2 regions of the Paenibacillus uliginis N3/975 genome follow, and region 2 is predicted to be linked to the other one. Evidence: riboswitches for the same ligand, from Rfam matches in the RefSeq annotation. Region 2 holds a riboswitch; the other holds the start of a gene.

Region 1 (9,180 bases), 1.6 Mb from region 2:
ATTCCGAAACCTCGATTAACTTATCTTTAGCTGGAATATATCTGTGATATCCTAGAATTTCACAAGCTCTTTCCTGTACGTACATATCCTCATCATCTAAATATTTGACCAATGAATCGAGATGCATTTTTGGTGTTAAAGCCATGATTGAAAAAAGAAGCTGACATCTGAGATCGTCATCAAGATCATTGGAATTCAATAAATGGTTTAACTCATCAATGCTTTTCTGATCATCTTCAAGATCTTGAAGGCAACTTTCTGTTTCTACGGGGTACTCTTTTTTTAGTTCTCTCCAATCAAGATCAGGATCTTGTTCAATGGAACGAATAAATGAGCTTACACTTCTGAAGCTTGGTGAGATATCAGTTTCTTCATGGTCGATATAACAAATTTTGTATTTTAAAGGGCCTTGATAAAAGACTCCAACATAATTTGAGTTGTCATCAGTCCATAAAGGGATTATATTTTGATACACTTCAATATCAGATAAAAATTCAATAAGTTCTACGATCTCATCTGAATCCATTACTCTTAATGAAAACTCATTAGCGTTTTGTTTTTCTTTATGTAACTCCAAAATCTCTATGAAATCATTAGGTACTTCTATATTAAGTCTTGTAAATAGTTGTTTATAATACATTTATACCGACTCCTTTGAAGCATGATATTTATTTCTTGAGCTATGAATACTGAACCTACATTGCTTTGATCATTCATAAAACTCCATATGCTCTTTATCGGCCTTGTAATAATCTAACCGATCTTTTAGATGCCCTGTATGAAACTCAAACATATGACCATCAGGATCCAAGAAATAAATCGATTTTTTATCCTTTTCATCTCGATCTCTCCCTGGCAATATATCCACACGCAAATCTTTCAATCTATTTAATAATAGATCAAAGTCTTTCTCTTTAATCGTGAAGGCAATATGCGTATATGTCCTTTGATTCTGACTCCGGTCGATATCCTCTTGGTTTAGGGCAACCCATAAGCCATTTAAATCAAAATAAGCTAGCCTTCTTCCCTTTACTAATAGCTTTGCTTCAAACACATGGGTATAAAAATCAATGGACGTTTCTAAATCGGATACGGAAAAACATAAATGATTTATCGCTTTGATTTTCATAGTTTAGGTTTCTCCCATCTTTATTCACGCTCATATGATTCTTCTCTATAAGACTAAAGCCATATTAATCTGTCCATGCTCTTCTATTGTAATTATCATCGCATCATCTTCGCTAGCTTCATCATTTGAATGAAATTGCCATGCCCCATCATCTTCATCATGCGAAACGAAAAAGGCCAATCCTTCATTTTATATATGTATTCCCTTCGATTAATTTGTTATTTTGGAGGTTTTTGAGCTTGTCTGATCAGTTTTCCTCCATCAAAATGTCTACCATATTTTTTAATCGTTTCTTCGATTTCATGATCCATAGGAATCTGGTTTGAAATTTTCCAGGTTAAGAAATAGGCTTGCACCTTACCTCCATAAAAAACCCATGCAAAAAATTTGGTTGCAAATTTATGAGCTCCTTTGGTTCTAAAATTATTCATCGAGCTCCCATCTTTCCACACCGTAACAGTTTGACCAATTCCACTCTGAAGTTGTCCTGAGAGTTCGGCATATAATAATTTTTCATTCTTAGTTAGTTGTTTCTTAACAAATTCATTAACAATTCCATTTATGATAATTCTGAAAATATTGAATCTTTCTCCCCTTGTTACTGAAATAATCGCAGTCTCAGGCAAAAGTGTATCTCTATCGCCTAAAGTAAACTTAGCTCCGTACTTGTTGTTTGGATCTTGATGTTTTATCCATACCTTCATGGAAACACCTCCAAATTCTCTTTTTCAGTACTACAGCTAATATTTATGCGATATCCCACCTGATTAAGTCTGTCTGCGTATACAGTCAGCCGAAATATGCTGAGTCATGCATTGTCTCTCGCATATCAAGAAATAATTGCCTGCACTTCTATCTCTCCTTTAGACCCCTAATGATTTGTTTTTGGTGTAAGCCAAGCAATGTCATAGCCCATTTCGCTTAAAATTTCTAGTCCATTTTGAAATTCGATTATGTTTTCTCCGGTCCAACCATTTCTTAAGCCGTATAAGATGAACTTTTTAATCGTTTTTGGATGATGTAAATTAAAAGTTTCTACTTTATTTGTCTTTTTATTTTTCAAATCAACGCCTATCAATAGTGGGCTGCCAGTAATAGGATCATCCCATGTACAAAAAAGGAACGTTAATGTTAAATTTTTCTTATCTTTTAGAGAAACCTTTAATGTAATATGGCTTCTTTTTTCGTTATATTTTTGATTCAAAACATATACATATTCTTTTTCATCTATAATCATGTTTCTTGTCTTTTTCTTCATAACTAAACACCCTTATATTAATATCTACAGTCAATAAATGACTATTATTAAATCTGAAAATGATCTTGTATCCGTCATTCTCTGTATTGGCAAACTCCTCTTGGTGTGATTCTGAAGTATAATTTTTTGGTCAGTCAAACTAGTTGAGACTTTCATATAATTCTTCGTTCTATCGTATATCGCTCTCGTATTCATGACGACACACCACCTAAAAAAAGACGACCCGGCCTTAGATATCTCCTATCTTAGGTCAGGTCGCGTGTTGTCTGGATCATCTTCCTTGATTATACATCTGTAAAGCAAGGGGCGTAAGCCCAATAGCGGAAATGCAATATTTTGTTCACTCATCACATAAACAACTATACCGCTTTGAAAAATCCATCATGTCTCAGCAAACATTGTCTTATTGAGGTCCAAATGCCCTTCGCCCTTACTGTACTCTTATTATCTTTCAGAATCCCTTCTTATCTCTGTTTCATATGCCTTAGATAAAGACGCGTTTCAGTCACAACCACCCCAGACAAACCAAGCAGGGCAACTAGGTTCGGCAGTGCCATCAGTCCATTCACAATATCCGCGAGCAGCCAGATCGCTTGTAGCTTGATAAACGCGCCCACTCCGACCAGAACGATAAACACGATGCGGTAAGGCAGGATTGATTTAACGCCAAATAAGTATACGATGCAGCGTTCGCCGTAATAATTCCAGCCTAGAATCGTCGTAAACGCAAATAAAATGAGGCAAAACATAAGAATTAAGGAGCCAAACGGTAATGCCGCATCAAACGCCGCTTGTGTCATTTCCGCTCCTTCCGCAGCCCCATTCCAAGCGCCGGTTACAATCAGAGTCAATCCGGTCAGTGTGCATACAATAATCGTATCTATAAAAGTGCCCGTCATCGACACAAGTCCCTGCTCCGCAGGCCATTTCACCTTGGCCGCAGCGGCCGCAATCGGCGCACTGCCAAGACCGGATTCATTTGAAAATACACCTCTTGCGATGCCGTTGCGAATAGCCAGCATAACAGTAGCGCCGAGAAATCCGCCGCCTGCCGCGGTCGGATTGAACGCGCTCTGAAACACGAGCGACAGAGCGTATGGAAGCTTATCAGCGAAGGCAATAAGCACGATGCAGCTTGTTACCACATAGACAATGGCCATGATGGGCACAACTTTCGTGGTCACCCTTGTAATATTCTTGAGCCCTCCAAAGGTCACCAATGCAGTCAAAGCGGTCACTACAGCTGCAGTTGCAGCGACTGGAATACCCAAACTTGACTGCGTAGACGTTACAATGGCATTGACTTGCGGGAAGGTGCCAATCCCGAAAAATGCGACCAATACCCCACTCACAGCGAAAAACACAGCCAGCGGTTTATATCTTACACCCAAGCCTTGTTCAATATAATACATCGGCCCACCCGATACTTGCCCATTCTCGTCTATCTTCCGGTACTTTACGGCCAGCACACCTTCGGCGTATTTGGTTGCCATGCCAAAAAAAGCAGCCATCCACATCCAGAACAGCGCTCCCGGGCCGCCCATTTGAATAGCGGTCGCTACACCGACAATGTTCCCCGTTCCAATGGTGGCAGCCAGGGCGGTAGCAAGCGCGCCAAAGCTAGTTACGTCTCCTTGCCCTTCATTTTTTGCGGTGAATACGAGCTTGAGTGCCAGCGGCAGACGAAAAACTTGTAGCAAACCGAGGCGGAATGTGAAAAAAATCCCCGTCCCCACCAACAATACAAGAAGCGGCGGCCCCCATACAAAATGATCCACACTGTCTAACCATTGTTCTAACATGTACATTCCTCTTCCCCTCTTCAGCATCGATATCGATGTGTCTCACGACACGAAAAAAGAGTCAAATCGATAGATTTGACTCTGGGGACATTTTTGCAGAAAAGCAAATAAAACGATAGGTGATTATAATCACAAATTCGAATAATGATGCATAATATCTGCAATCCCTGTCCTTTTACCTGAGAGTTTTAACGTGTACTGACACGTCTTGCCCCTTCGGTGCCCCACATCAGCGGAGTCTCTCCAGAGTTCTGTCCGTCTACGGTCCTGCTTGCTTCAATCCTTTGAGAATGATGCAAACGCCTGAGAGTTTTGCCCCTTCGGCCAAGCCATCGCCTGTCTCCCGTAAACTTCATCCAGTTATGAAGTTGTTTATCTATTATAGAGAACCGTCTGCGATTCCGCAAGGATGTTCTCTATGGCAATACACCTTTATATTAATATCTACAAGTCTATAAATGACTATTATCAAATCTAAAAATGATCTTGTATCCGTCATTCTCTGTATTGGCAAACTCCTCTTGGTGTGATTCAGAAGTGTAATTTTGAATTGTTTTTCTCCAAAATGATTGAGCCCTCTTATTTGCTTCTGTCGGGTTTGTTTGCAGTTCCCAAGACCCTTTATGTTTATTAAACACTTGTACTGCTGCAGCTTCAGCTATACCTTTCCCACGGAATGGCCTCAACATAAAAAACTCATTCATGAAAAATTCACTGCCATGAGGCGTGTAAGGTGGAGTTGCTACAAACGCAAAGCCTGCCGGGATATCATCTACTCTAACTAAATACGGGAATAGTACAGATGGATTCTCCCACCAGACATCGAAAACTTTGTTTTGCTCATTCAACGTCAATATATCATCATCTTCATATACACCATATCTATTCGGTTTCCATTCCCATATTTCAGATAAATCATGTAAGTATAGCGGGTACAAGTTGTTTACAATAAATTTTGTAGATTGGTCAGTCAAACTAATTGAGATTTTCATATAATCCTCCCTGGTTGATCAACGTTCACACATGCTTCCACCATATTCCTGCACATTCAGGTACGGTTGACCACTGGTTTTCATCGATCTTTCTTGAAATATCTGAGCCAAAGAAAAACTCCATATTTTCTTTAGCTTCTGTCGTATTTGCAAACTGATAATCTGTCCTTATCCAGCGATGTGAAAAACCGTATTTACTCTCAAGAAGCGAATAATATTCTGTTAAAAACTTAGGTGGATTGGGGCTTTCAGTTCCAGTTCCCAAAGTCTCCAATATTATAATTGTCCCTGCAGGTTTCAAGACACGCATAAGTTCAGAAACGATTAACTCTAGGTTCTCTTTCCAATCAATATTGCCCGTGTTAGTTAAGTAACTAATGCTCCAACCAGATACAATTAAATCAATTGATGCATTGTCGATTGGAAGCTTTCGATGATCAGCTACAACGGTAGTCCAATTGCGAGACAAACTATTATTAATTAATTTTTTGTCTAAAAGCTCTAACATAGATTCAGATATATCTGTACAAACTAGTGAGTTAGCTTCCAGGGCTATAAAGCTTGAAAGCCTCCTGATCCAGCCCCTAGATCTAAAACATCCAGTCCTTTATATGACCTGATTTCTTTAATATACTCCGTTAAATCAGGTTGCCGACTAACCATATCCTCATATGAAAAAGATAGATCCTTATATATTTCATCATGACTTGGCACTAAGATCCCCTCCTAATTTCGTATTTTATTAACTTCACATGATTGAGCACTTGTATTCCGAGCTGTAATGTTCCCTCTTCATAAAAATCACTATTCAAAATCATTCCAATGGTTTCTTACAAATTCAATCAACAACTTGTATATTAAATTATAATCAATCCGATCGTACTTCTCGGTTAAATCTGACCAATATTTATATTTCGTTTCTTCATCCTCATTTGATAAATATGCCGTACTAGCTTGATCAAATATTTTTCTATGTTCATGTGCATTAAGAGATTGTAAACATTTAATTGTCTCTTCAATGTATACACCTTCACTATTTAAAAAATACTGTGACAATCCACCATTACCAATTTCTCCATCAAGCCTGCAAGCTAATGAGAGCGTCCTCTCGCTTTCATTCAGTGATTCAAAAGTTCGATTATTTCTGCTCATGGCAATCAACATCTCAGAAATCTTTTCTCTATCTGTATCATATCTTTGAAAGATATAGTCTTTTGAAAATATTATTTTAATCTCTCCTTTGTATCTTTTTGAATCACTCACTTGTTCTAACAAGTTTGCTTTCAACTCCTTTTTAATTATGTAATAAAGACCAAGTGTTACGAACACTTGGTCCAAACTAAATATTCACTAATGTCTTAGGCAATAGGTGTACCGTTTTTAACAGGTTCATCTGGTTTTAGGAGCACCACATCACCCTCTACAGGAACACCGCCGATGACCAACACCTCCGATTTAAAACCGGCGATACGTCTAACAGGAAAATTCATTACAGCGATTACTTGACGTCCAATAAGTTGTTCTGGTTCATATCTTTGTGTAATTTGAGCAGAAGAGTGTTTAATCCCCATCTCACCAAAATCGATTTCTAATTTTATTGCAGGTTTTCGAGCTTCTGGAAACGGCTCTGCTTTAATAACAGTACCGACACGAATATCTAATTTCATAAAATCCTCAATTGTCACCATGGTTGCTGCCTCCATTTTACAGTTATACTAATTTCACGATATCACAATTGATAGTTAATGGTAATCCTTTTCTCGAAGATCCTCAGGTAGATCAAGGAATTTCAGATCGCAGCGAAAAATCGTTGTTATATGATTAAGTGCTATCTTGAGATGCCTTCAACATGCTCTTAAACACCTCCGACTTAACAAATACCGCTTCATCAAAATGTCTCTGGCAAACCCAGAAGTGTTAGTATTGCAGCGCAAATACGATGTAAACAGGTAATGTCGTCTTCCTGCTCACTATCTGCCACTAAGTCTACATCCAAATTCGACCCACTTCATATTCCTGATTTTCTTTACTTATTAAATAAATATCAGGATTTGTTAATTTACGCCATTCTTCATATCCTATAGAATTATTAAAATACTTTAATATCAAAGACATTAATGCACCATGAGTTACTACCACTACATTTTGGTATGGTCCGTTGATAATTTCGTTAATTACTTCCATTCCTCTATTCATTGCTTCTCTGGATGATTCTCCTCCTTCATAAACTATTTCTAGGTTCTCATATGTTTCCTTTAAGAGTTCCATCCAGTTATCCAGATTCTTCGAACTTAAAACTCGTTCTCGTATTGAACTAAAACGCAGAAAAGAACCCATTTATTTAACAATGGGTTCTAACAAAAGTCTTCCAACAATTCGACTTCTTTCAGATCTTCTATGGCCTTCTTCCTATCAATAACGATTCTACAGACCCATTACGTCAATGGAAACGAAGACTGTTTAGCCTGCTTTTCTTTTTGTATGCGGAAGGAAATGACAAAACTTATGATGATAAAAAGCAGCTGAATCAACAACGCCAGCATAACCCCCGTAAAAATGCCCCACTTAAACGTTTCGCTAATCGCTATTAAAGCTCCGCCGATCCCGATGCTTAGTCCCGGACTAAATGCATCGATGAATTGAATAACGGCGGAAACTTCCCCTTCTTCGCCTGCCCGGGCATGCTGCAGTGCGATAGCGCCTGTCGTCGGATTGGCCAGGCCGATGCCGAATCCTGTGAATAGCTGCGATATCAATGCATATACGAGTCCGTCGTCTGGAAGCCTGATTGAAGCGATAACTAACGCGACTCCAACGATCATGATACCGATACCGATAATTACTCGTTTTCTTCTGCCGGTGCCGCCGTCTCTTTCATCAAACCGGGATTGCAGCCAAGCTGCGGTAGACCAGCTTAATGCACCAGCAGCAACAATCAACCCTGCGAGATCTGCAGAAAACCCCTTCACTTCGGTTAGCGCCAACACAACGTAGCTTTCCGTAGCAACGTAACACGCAACATATAACCCTCTTGTAACGATAGTTGCCGGCAAACCCTTTTTAACAGTAAAGGTACCTTCTGGCAATAACTTGCGCAAAGGTTTAATCATGATGAGAACTCCTGCAATCGTCAGCACAATTCCTTTCCATTCGGATATCCAACCTAACCCAGTTAGCAGCAATCCCGTACCGACAGTTAATATAATCGCATACACTTCTTTGGAAAAGCCTTTTTTAATCGTTGTGTTATTCACGCTTGCCTGAAGCTGAAGCTTACGGAATGAAGGAAGAGTCAGCATGACGGCTAAAGCGATCAACGGAAGAACAAACCAGAATACAACTCTCCACGAGAAAAATTCCGCCAGAAGTCCTGCCAAATAAGGACCGATTAATGCCGGCATAATATAAGCGCTTGAAAATGCAGCAAGTATTTTCGTTCTGAGCGCGTCGGGATAACTTAATGTAATGCTGTAGTAAACACAGGTTATAATCGCACCCGCGCCAAAACCTTGAAACGCTCTCCCTGCGATTAACATGGGCATATTCACGGAAGTCCCCGCAACCGTTATACCGATCACAAAGATGAGAATTGATACGATAAATGAGGTATACACGCCTAGTTTGTTAATCTGCTGTCCGATGATCATGGAACCAACGATTTGCGACAATAAAAAAGAGCTGAATATCCATCCATATAAATGCAGACCGTTCAAATGCTGCGCCACATTAGGAGCAATCGTCGTAATGGCCAGCCCTTCAAATGCTACGGTTGTTACGGCAAGAATAATACCAATTGTCAACGCTCGGTACGGAACGTCAAAAATTCCGGCTTTAGTATGATTTGTTTCCATCGTATCACTCTCCACAACTTCTTATTATATACTAGCTTTGATCATAATGGTCATGACAACTATATTCCCTGACCTCCTTTAGAGATCTTTAACATTGTTGTACATGACAGAAAGAATCCTGCGGAAAGTCTCAACTTCTTCTTCCGTT
Region 2 (9,180 bases):
CATACTTCTCAAGCACTGCAGCATTGTATACGGGACTCCCCTTGTCCTCGTCCATCGGCAGCACAAACACTTTCCCCTGCTCGTCGGTCACGGACGGCTTGATTGTGGCGCTCAACTTGCCTGCCCATTCCTCGTCTTTCAGATCGGCTAAATACGCACCGTAGCGAACCTTGGCCCAGCCGTGCGTAGCGAACACATCCGGCAGCTCGTTGGACGCCATCTTCATCCTCATAATGTTCTCGTACTCGGCACCCGGCGCGCTGAAATCCACTTTAATTTCCGGATTCTCCTGCATGAATTTGTTTGCAATATCCTGCAGCACTTTCGCGGGTTCACCGACAACGTTGGTCATGACGGTTAGATTTACCTTGGCATTTCCATCATTCCCCGTTGTTTGACCCGAATCGCTATTGGATGTCTTTCCTCCCGCCGCGTCGCCCCCTGTACTCGATGTACCGCAAGCTGCGAGCAGAAATGCAGCGATAACAAGAATCGTAAGCATTTTGAACCCATTCATCTGTCTCATCCGTATCCCCCTTGCTATAAAGTTGTATGTTATTCCATCATTTCAGTCCTAACGATATCATTAATGATTGCGCTTTCATATGCTGCAAACCTACGATTGCACCGCTCATTTCTACACTATCGATTTTCGTATTGACTTACCTGCGGAGTGTACCTATCCTTTATACAAGAATGAAGGAGGTTGATCCGTTATGGTCACGTTCAAGTCTCTACGCTCGAAGCTCACGCTAGTGTATGCTCTGACCATTGTCACTCCATTTTCCATCTTGGCTTTTGCACTCCCCTTCTACGCCCAATATGTGCTCACCAAAGATACGGAGAAGCTAACCGAAGGAACACTCCATGCCGTAGCCGGCAATATTGAAACCTATTTGGATGATTTGGAGCGGTTGACGGCCTCTCCCTATTTGAACGATAATGTCATTCAGTCGCTTAAAATCATTGCCGACAATGTATACGATTCTGCAAGCGCATACACGAAACTGCAGACGGATCGTGCTTTAAAAGGAACGCTGCCCAACTATTTAATTAACACTCGCAAAGATATTCTCAGTACGCTCATGATTACGATGAACGGAAAGCCATATTTAACGACTAAAAACAATAGCATCGACCTCATACCGAACTTTCCATTCCAGGACGAATCATGGTATCAACAAGCCATAGAAAAAAACGGGAAAGTCGCGTTCATCAGTTCCCACCCGCAAACTTACTTGACCAACCCCTCAGACATCCAAGTGTTTTCCGTATCCCGTTTAATCAAAAATCCGGATTCCGGACAACCGCTCGCCGTCATATCGGCCGATGCGGATACGAATGTACTCGAGAAAATAACGAAGGATATTCAATTTAACGTCAGTTCAGTTGTCGCGATCGTAGATGAAAGAAAAAATGTGATCTATGCGGGCAAGCCGCTGACCGATGAAATGATCAAGCAGCTTCGAGCGAGAGGAACCCCCAACGCACAAGAAACCGGATACGTTACCGTTTCTCAAACCATCAAACCGGCAAATTGGGAAATTACCGTGTTTTTATCCAATGAGGAGATACAACAGAAAGTACGCTGGATGTACATCACGGCGGTTTTGATATCGATTGGAGGACTCTTCGTCACTTTCTTTATTTTTCTTTACTCCTCGCAATGGATCGTCAAGCCGATCGCTCAAATGAAGGCAGTAATGACCAAAGTACGCAATGGGAATATGCAAGCACGCTACGAAGGGGAGGGATCGGACGAACTTTCCTATCTCGGACAGTCATTAAACAAGATGGTCATGCAACTGGACGAATTAATCAACCGGGAATATAAAGCGGTGCTGGCACAGCGAAATGCAGAATATCGAGCCTTGCAATCGCAAATTCAGCCCCATTTTCTATACAACGTGCTGTCCGGCTTTATCGGGTTGAACCGCATTGGAGACAAAAAGAAGCTGGAGAGCGCCATTATTTCGCTGAGCGGCATGCTTCGTTACATCCTGGAGGAGAATCAATGGACAACGGTCGAACAGGAATTCAATTTTTTAACAAAATATGCATTACTGCAGCAGCTTCGCTTCCAGGATAGGCTGACGATCCAGATTCATCATGACACGGAGACTGCCCAGTTCCGTATTCCGAAATTGCTTATTCAACCTCTATTGGAGAACGCGATTATCCATGGAGTTGAACCCGATGATCAAGAGCATGCCATTTATATATCCGCATTGATAGCAAGCGAGGACGGCAACGCGCAAATATGCATCGAAGTGCGTGACGACGGCGTCGGCTTCGATCCGAACGCGTCACATTCTCAATCGCATGTCGGCCTCGCCAACGTAAGGGCAAGATTGCAGCAAGTCTTCCCGAAAGCAACATTAACCGTGAACAGCGAGCTCGGAATCGGCACATGCATTGCAATCAAAATCCCTAAGGAGGAGAATGCATCATGAATATCTTAGTTGCAGACGATGAAAGCTTGATCAGAGCCAGCCTGAGAAGCATGCTGGACGAACTGGGCATGCCTGTCCACGTCATCGGGGAAGCCCGTAACGGTGAAGAAGCGATTCGTTTCGTAACCGAGCGGCAGCCCGATCTTGTATTCGTTGATATTCGAATGCCGAAGCTGAACGGCTTGGAAGTAATCGCTCATGGCAAAACAGTGTCCCCTCATACCAAATGGATTATTTTAAGCGGCTATTCGGAGTTCCAATATGCGCGAGAGGCGATACGCCTTGGGGCGTGCAACTATTTGCTAAAGCCGATCAGTCTGGAAGAAGTCCACGACAGCTTGACCCACGTACAAGAGCTGCATGATGCGCACATCATGGAACGTAGCCGTCAGATCGAACATGCGATTGTTTCGAGTATTCAGGGCAGAAGTGGGGTCAGCCAGGGCGATCATTTACTTGAAACGCTGCATTGCAAAGCAAGTGTGTTCTATTTCGATGATTTCCTATGCGATCATGAAGAACATGAACGACAACAACGATTCATCGAAACCTTGCGCAGCCTGATCCATAATCAATCTCTTACTAACAGTCTTTATTCCTTGGCAATGTCGCTTCCGGGCGGCCAACCCGCGATATTGTGGGCATGGCCGGCTTTGCACCATCATCAAGCGCTAGAGCTGCAGCAGAAGATGGAGAGAACCGTGAAGCATTTGCTTCAGGATCAGCTTGCCGCTTCCCGTGCAATTACGACGATACAATTAGAGGAGTGTTCGAATCTGCAAACGATGGTGGGGCAGATCGAAGAACTGCAGCGAGTCTCTTCCCTACGCGTGCTGTTCCCGATTGGAGGAGTCTATCCGCTAAGTGAGTTAAGCACAATAATTGAACGAGCCGAGTGTCTTCCTATAAGCACTCACGTAGATAATCTACGCCGATTATTCCGCCGGGAAGACTATCTTGGATACCTAAAAGCTGTCGATTGCATGGAGAAAGAATGGAACGGGGCACTCTCTGCGGATCAACACCTATGGCGCCGTATTCATGAATATATTTCACGTTCGCTCGGCATCACGTTAGAGCCGGGAACGTGCGTGGATCAGGCAAGCTGGTTTGCTCTTTTGAAAAATCATGGCGATCGCATGTTATCCCAGGCTTCGCGACACGACAATTCGTCCAAAGATATCGTGCAGCAAGTGATCGCTTATGTGGAGCAGCAGTATATGCATGACATCGGAATCAAGCAAATCGCGGATATGTTCCATGTGACGCCTAACTATTTAAGCTCTTTGTTCCATAAAAAGCACGGCAGTACCTTTCTAAAATACGTAACCGAAACGAGAATGCTGAAAGCGAAGGAGCTCCTGCTTAAGGAGCCCCATCTCAAAGTGCAGGAGGTTGCCGAAGCCGTTGGTTATTACAGCCCGCGCCATTTCACGAAGCTGTTCACAGAATATACCGGATGCTATCCGTCAGAGTTCCGTGAAAGGAATAAGGTGCACACGTTTTTGTAGAACCCGTTCATGATATTAAGCTCTCTCCAATGTTCCGGTATAGAAATACTAAACCCGAAGTCTTGGTGAGTATCAAGTAACAATTATGTGTTTTTATCATTCGTAAAACGACTTGTACCCAAACATAGTAAAACCTGATGTAGACATATGGAATAAAGCGGGGGTAATGAATATGGGATAACAGTGTTTCACTCGACATCTTTTGGCTTTCGGTAGAGGGCTTAAACGGATGACGCTTCCGTCTGGATTTGATGCAATCCTTGAAACAATCAGTAACCAGCTTACGCAGATACAAGACAACTTTAAAGATTCATGAGACAAAAGGATTATTTGTCATGCAATCTTATTGTTGCCTTCGTTGTTTTTGTTGTTCAGAAAGGAGGATTCGTATAGCTATCCGTTCTTCCATTACACCAAAATCACTGGTTCCTTATCTATAACCACTGATTTCGCGGCACCGTCAAATTGAGATATGTTTTAGACTAATCCACATAATTCCAACTCTTGAATTGTACTATTGTGCCCCCTTGACAATCCAGCAAATAAAAAAGTCCACGATCTAATCGTGGACAATACTCATTTAAGAGCGTTCTTCATCAAACATTCTTATCTAAATTTATTTAAATTAATCCACCTTAGCCCGATATGCTTCCGCAGTAAGCAGCTTGGCAAGTGCTTCCTCCAGATCGCCTTCAACTTCGATCTCAACAATCCAACCGCCTTCGTACGGTTCACTGTTCACCAGCTCCGGCTGCGACTCAAGATCTCCATTCAACTTGGTTATTTTACCGGATACCGGACAATAAAGCTCCGATACCGTCTTTACGGATTCAATTGATCCTATGCTATCCCCTGCAGCTACGTCTGATCCAACCTCCGGCAGCTCCACAAAAACAATATCGCCCAGTTGGCATTGTGCGTGATCGGTAATTCCAATACGTACGATGTTGCCTTCCACCTTCAACGCCCATTCATGATCTTCACTGTACACCAATTGCTCTCTGATTTCACTCATTTGAATTTCCTCTTTTCTTAATATGAAATGGATTCAAACAAAATAAAAAAAGGACAGGAAAAGACTCGCGCCTCTTCTCTGTCCTCGGTACCTGAGAGTTTATGAACGACCGTCTCTTTTACGGCCCTTCGTTTCCCCTTTGGCGGCTTTCGCTCTCTCCAGAGTTGCGTCAGACAGCGGTACTTTTACCTGAGAGATTACTCGTTAACCGGCAGGTGTAACGAATTGCTCCTTCGGTGCCGCCACCTTAATTGGCGTTGCGGTCTCTCCCGTCCATCGTCATCCACAATATGTAATTTGATTGATTTCTTCCACAGGATAAAGCACTTAGCAGATCATGTCAATATAGCTGACAAAAATAATATTTTTTGACGAACTAAAGGTTGACACGTTACAGAGACCGACGGTTATAATGATGTGAAGAACAAAAAGCATAATAGAGCTGAATAAGCGGATGAAGGTATTGGGAGAGATTACCGACTAACGGGTAACGCCGAAGGAGTAAACCGAAACAACGGTGAATCTCTCAGGCAAAAGGACTTTTACTGGACGCACCTCTGGAGAGAATCCTGATACATATAGGATCACCAAAGGGGAAACTCACACGCGCTTCATATCTTGCTTACATAATTTGTGTAGAGGTAACTCTCAGGTACAAAGGACAGAGCAGAAGGACAATGATACGGCAAAGCTTGCTTTGCGCGTATGTTATTCCTTTTGCCTGTCTTTTTTTGTGTAGTCCCAATTTCATGCTAAAGAGGTGCTCAAAATGAGTTCATTGCAACGAACGCCGCTTTACCCGCTTTACTCGGATTTCCCATCCGTCCGCTGCATCGATTTTGGAGGCTGGGAGCTGCCTGTACAGTTTCACGGAATTGTTCGAGAACACGAAGCTGTACGCCGACAAGCCGGTCTGTTCGACGTTTCCCATATGGGTGAATTTCTGGTAACCGGGCCAAACGCCGAGGTTTTTTTGCAGCAAATGGTTACTAATGATGTTTCGCGGTTGTCTGTCGGTCAGGCCCAATATGCTCCTATGTGCAATGATAACGGCGGCACCGTGGACGATCTGCTAGTCTACAAGCTCTCAGATAATCAATTTATGCTAGTTGTGAATGCATCTAACATCGACAAGGATTTACAGTGGTTAAAGGACCATCTCATCGATGGCGTTGACCTTCAAAACATCTCGATAGAAACCGCTCTCATTGCCCTGCAGGGTCCTGAAGCCGCGGCTATTTTATCTAAGGTGAGCGATGAACCTGTTCATACACTGTCATCTTTTCATTTTATTCAAAACGCGGATGTATGCGGTACCTCCGTTCTCCTCTCCCGTACCGGTTACACCGGCGAGGACGGCTTCGAAATATATTGCCCAGCTGAATCTGCTTCGGCCATATGGACAGGGCTGCTCGCTGCCGGCGAGCCGAACGGCCTGATTCCGGCAGGGCTTGGTGCGCGTGATACTCTTCGATTCGAAGCTAAGCTCGCGCTGTACGGCCAAGAACTGTCAGACACCATTTCTCCGCTTGAAGCAGGTCTTGGATACTTCGTAAAGCTGGACAAAGGCAACTTTATTGGACGAGATGCATTAGCTCTGCAAAAGAACGAAGGTGTATCCCGTAAGCTTGTTGGTGTTGAACTAATTGATCGCGGGATCCCCCGCTCTCATTACCTGGTGTATGTGGACGATTCTCTAATCGGTGAAATCACTAGCGGTACGCAGTCACCAACGTCGAAGCGAAATCTCGGCCTTGCACTGATCGACAGCAGATATGCTCCAGTAGGGACTGAGGTTTCGATTGAAATTCGCGGTAAGCGACTTAAAGCGATCGTAGTAAAGACACCATTTTATAAAAAAGGAGAAACCTTATGATGAAGCATCGTTATTTACCGATGACTGAGCAGGATCAATCTGAAATGCTTGCCGCTGTTGGCGCGGAATCCATTGAGGATCTATTTGCAGATATTCCTGCTGAGGTGCGTTACGACGGAGTTCTGCCCATGTCCGAAAAACTAAGTGAGCCTGAACTTCTAAAGTATATGAACGGACTTGCCGCTCGCAATGCTGATTTTGAACGTTACACCAGCTTTCTGGGTGCAGGGTTGTACGATCATCATATTCCTGTTGTACTTAATCATGTCATTTCACGATCCGAATTTTACACAGCGTATACGCCTTACCAGGCGGAGGTCAGTCAAGGTGAGCTGCAAGCGATCTTTGAATTTCAATCTTATATCTGTGAGCTGACCGGGATGAAGGTAGCCAATGCCAGTATGTATGACGGCTCCACTGCTCTTGCAGAAGCGGCGGCACTTGCGTCAGGCGCTACGAAGCGCAAGAAGATTGTCATTTCCCGTACCGTTCATCCGGAAGCTCGGGAAATAGTCCTTACTTCTGCTCACGGCCTTGGCCTTGAAGTTGTAGAGGTAGGCTTCAAAAACGGCGTTACCGACACCGATGCTTTGGCGTCTGCTATTACAGATGATACGGCTGCAGTCCTTATCCAATCTCCAAACTTCTTCGGATGCATTGAGGACGTAAAAGCCATCGAGCCGCTAGTTCATGCCCAAAAATCACTGCTCGTGCTTAGTGTGAACCCGCTTTCCCTTGGCCTGCTTGAATCACCTGGAGAACTAGGTGCTGACATCGTTGTCGGCGATGCCCAGCCCCTAGGTATACCAGCTTCGCTTGGCGGTCCGACCTGCGGTTTCTTCGCGGTATCCGAGCCGTTGATGCGCCGTATTCCAGGCCGGATTGTCGGCCAGACCGTCGATCGGGACGGCAAGCGCGGCTTCGTTCTTACGCTGCAAGCCCGTGAGCAGCATATCAGACGCGAAAAAGCGACATCGAACATTTGTTCCAACCAGGCATTATTGGCACTTTGCGCCTCTGTGTATATGTCTACCCTTGGAAAGATGGGTATGCAGGAGGTCGCATTGCTTAATGTCCGTAAATCGCATTACGCCTCCGAATGCATCACGAAAGGCTCCCTAGATATAGAATTCGCTTCGCCATTCTTTAATGAATTTGTCGTGAAATTGCCAGATGGGGTTGATTTAAAAGAAGTTAATGCTAAACTCCTCAAGGCTGGTTACATCGGCGGCTACGATCTTGGGCTAGCCTATCCGGAGCTGCAGGGTCGCATGCTCATCGCCGTTACGGAACGGCGAACTAAAGAAGAAATTGAGCGATTCATCGGAGAATTGGAGGCAATCGTATGAAACCGGAAAAAGCGCTGATCTTCGAACTAAGTAAACCGGGCCGAGTGGCCTATTCCTTACCTGATTGTGACGTACCGGAAACGGATGTATCAGAATGGATTCCAGAAAGCATGCTTCGTTCCAAACTGGCGGAACTGCCAGAGGTGTACGAAGTGGATGTCATTCGCCATTACACGGAGTTGTCACGTCGTAACTTCGGCATTGATAACGGCTTCTATCCCCTTGGTTCCTGCACGATGAAATACAACCCAAAAATCAACGAGGATGTGGCCCGTTTTCCGGGTTTTGCCAAGATTCATCCTTATCAACCCGAGGAAAGCATTCAGGGAGCTCTGGAAATGCTCTATACGCTTCAAGACGATCTCGCCGCTTTGACCGGGATGGATCAAGTGACATTGCAGCCAGCGGCTGGCGCTCACGGTGAATGGACTGGACTGATGCTGATTCGTGCATATCACGAGAGCCGTGGTGAGCAGCGGACCAAAGTGATCGTGCCGGACTCCTCACACGGAACGAACCCGGCCAGTGCTACAGTGGCAGGATATGATACGATTACAATTCAATCCAATGAGCGCGGTATGGTCGATCTTGATGCTCTCAGAGCTGTTGTTGGAAGCGACACAGCAGCATTGATGCTGACGAACCCGAGTACTCTTGGTCTGTTTGAAGAACAAATCGTGGAAATTGCTGAGATCGTACATGAAGCAGGCGGTCTTCTCTATTATGACGGAGCGAATTCCAATGCGATCATGGGAATTACACGCCCGGGAGACATGGGCTTTGACGTTGTCCACCTCAATCTGCACAAGACGATGAGCACGCCGCATGGCGGCGGTGGTCCAGGAGCTGGTCCCGTCGGGGTGAAAGATAAGTTGATCCCCTTCCTTCCCAAACCGATTGTTTCCAAACGTCAGGACGGAACATTTTACTGGGATTACGATCGTCCGCAGTCGATTGGCCGTGTGAAAGCTTTTTA

Evidence for each region. A riboswitch is a leader RNA that binds a small molecule or an ion and turns the genes downstream of it on or off. The one in region 2 is predicted to bind glycine.
Region 1: it holds a riboswitch for glycine, as region 2 does, so the genes downstream of both, B9N86_RS19135 (alanine/glycine:cation symporter family protein) here and gcvH (glycine cleavage system protein GcvH) in region 2, are expected to answer to the same signal.

What each region holds. Positions count from the first base shown of each region.
Region 1 covers NZ_LT840184.1:4,025,314-4,034,493, forward strand. Annotated here, with positions in the region: gene B9N86_RS19115 (HEAT repeat domain-containing protein) at 1-640, opposite strand, end outside; gene fosB (metallothiol transferase FosB) at 710-1,129, opposite strand; gene B9N86_RS30675 (hypothetical protein) at 1,175-1,309, opposite strand; gene B9N86_RS19125 (hypothetical protein) at 1,348-1,833, opposite strand; gene B9N86_RS19130 (hypothetical protein) at 2,001-2,387, opposite strand; gene B9N86_RS19135 (alanine/glycine:cation symporter family protein) at 2,852-4,195, opposite strand; glycine riboswitch at 4,347-4,446, opposite strand; gene B9N86_RS19140 (GNAT family N-acetyltransferase) at 4,642-5,181, opposite strand; gene B9N86_RS19145 (class I SAM-dependent methyltransferase) at 5,207-5,689, opposite strand; gene B9N86_RS30840 (hypothetical protein) at 5,734-5,895, opposite strand; gene B9N86_RS19150 (DMP19 family protein) at 5,986-6,456, opposite strand; gene csaA (chaperone CsaA) at 6,540-6,869, opposite strand; gene B9N86_RS19160 (histidine phosphatase family protein) at 7,168-7,449, opposite strand; gene B9N86_RS19165 (MFS transporter) at 7,617-9,032, opposite strand; gene B9N86_RS19170 (MarR family winged helix-turn-helix transcriptional regulator) at 9,111-9,180, opposite strand, start outside.
Region 2 covers NZ_LT840184.1:2,469,726-2,478,905, reverse strand. Annotated here, with positions in the region: gene B9N86_RS11790 (ABC transporter substrate-binding protein) at 1-526, opposite strand, end outside; gene B9N86_RS11785 (cache domain-containing sensor histidine kinase) at 717-2,453, shown strand; gene B9N86_RS11780 (response regulator) at 2,450-3,964, shown strand; gene gcvH (glycine cleavage system protein GcvH) at 4,590-4,979, opposite strand; glycine riboswitch at 5,147-5,262, opposite strand; glycine riboswitch at 5,434-5,531, shown strand; glycine riboswitch at 5,535-5,646, shown strand; gene gcvT (glycine cleavage system aminomethyltransferase GcvT) at 5,749-6,855, shown strand; gene gcvPA (aminomethyl-transferring glycine dehydrogenase subunit GcvPA) at 6,855-8,204, shown strand; gene gcvPB (aminomethyl-transferring glycine dehydrogenase subunit GcvPB) at 8,201-9,180, shown strand, end outside.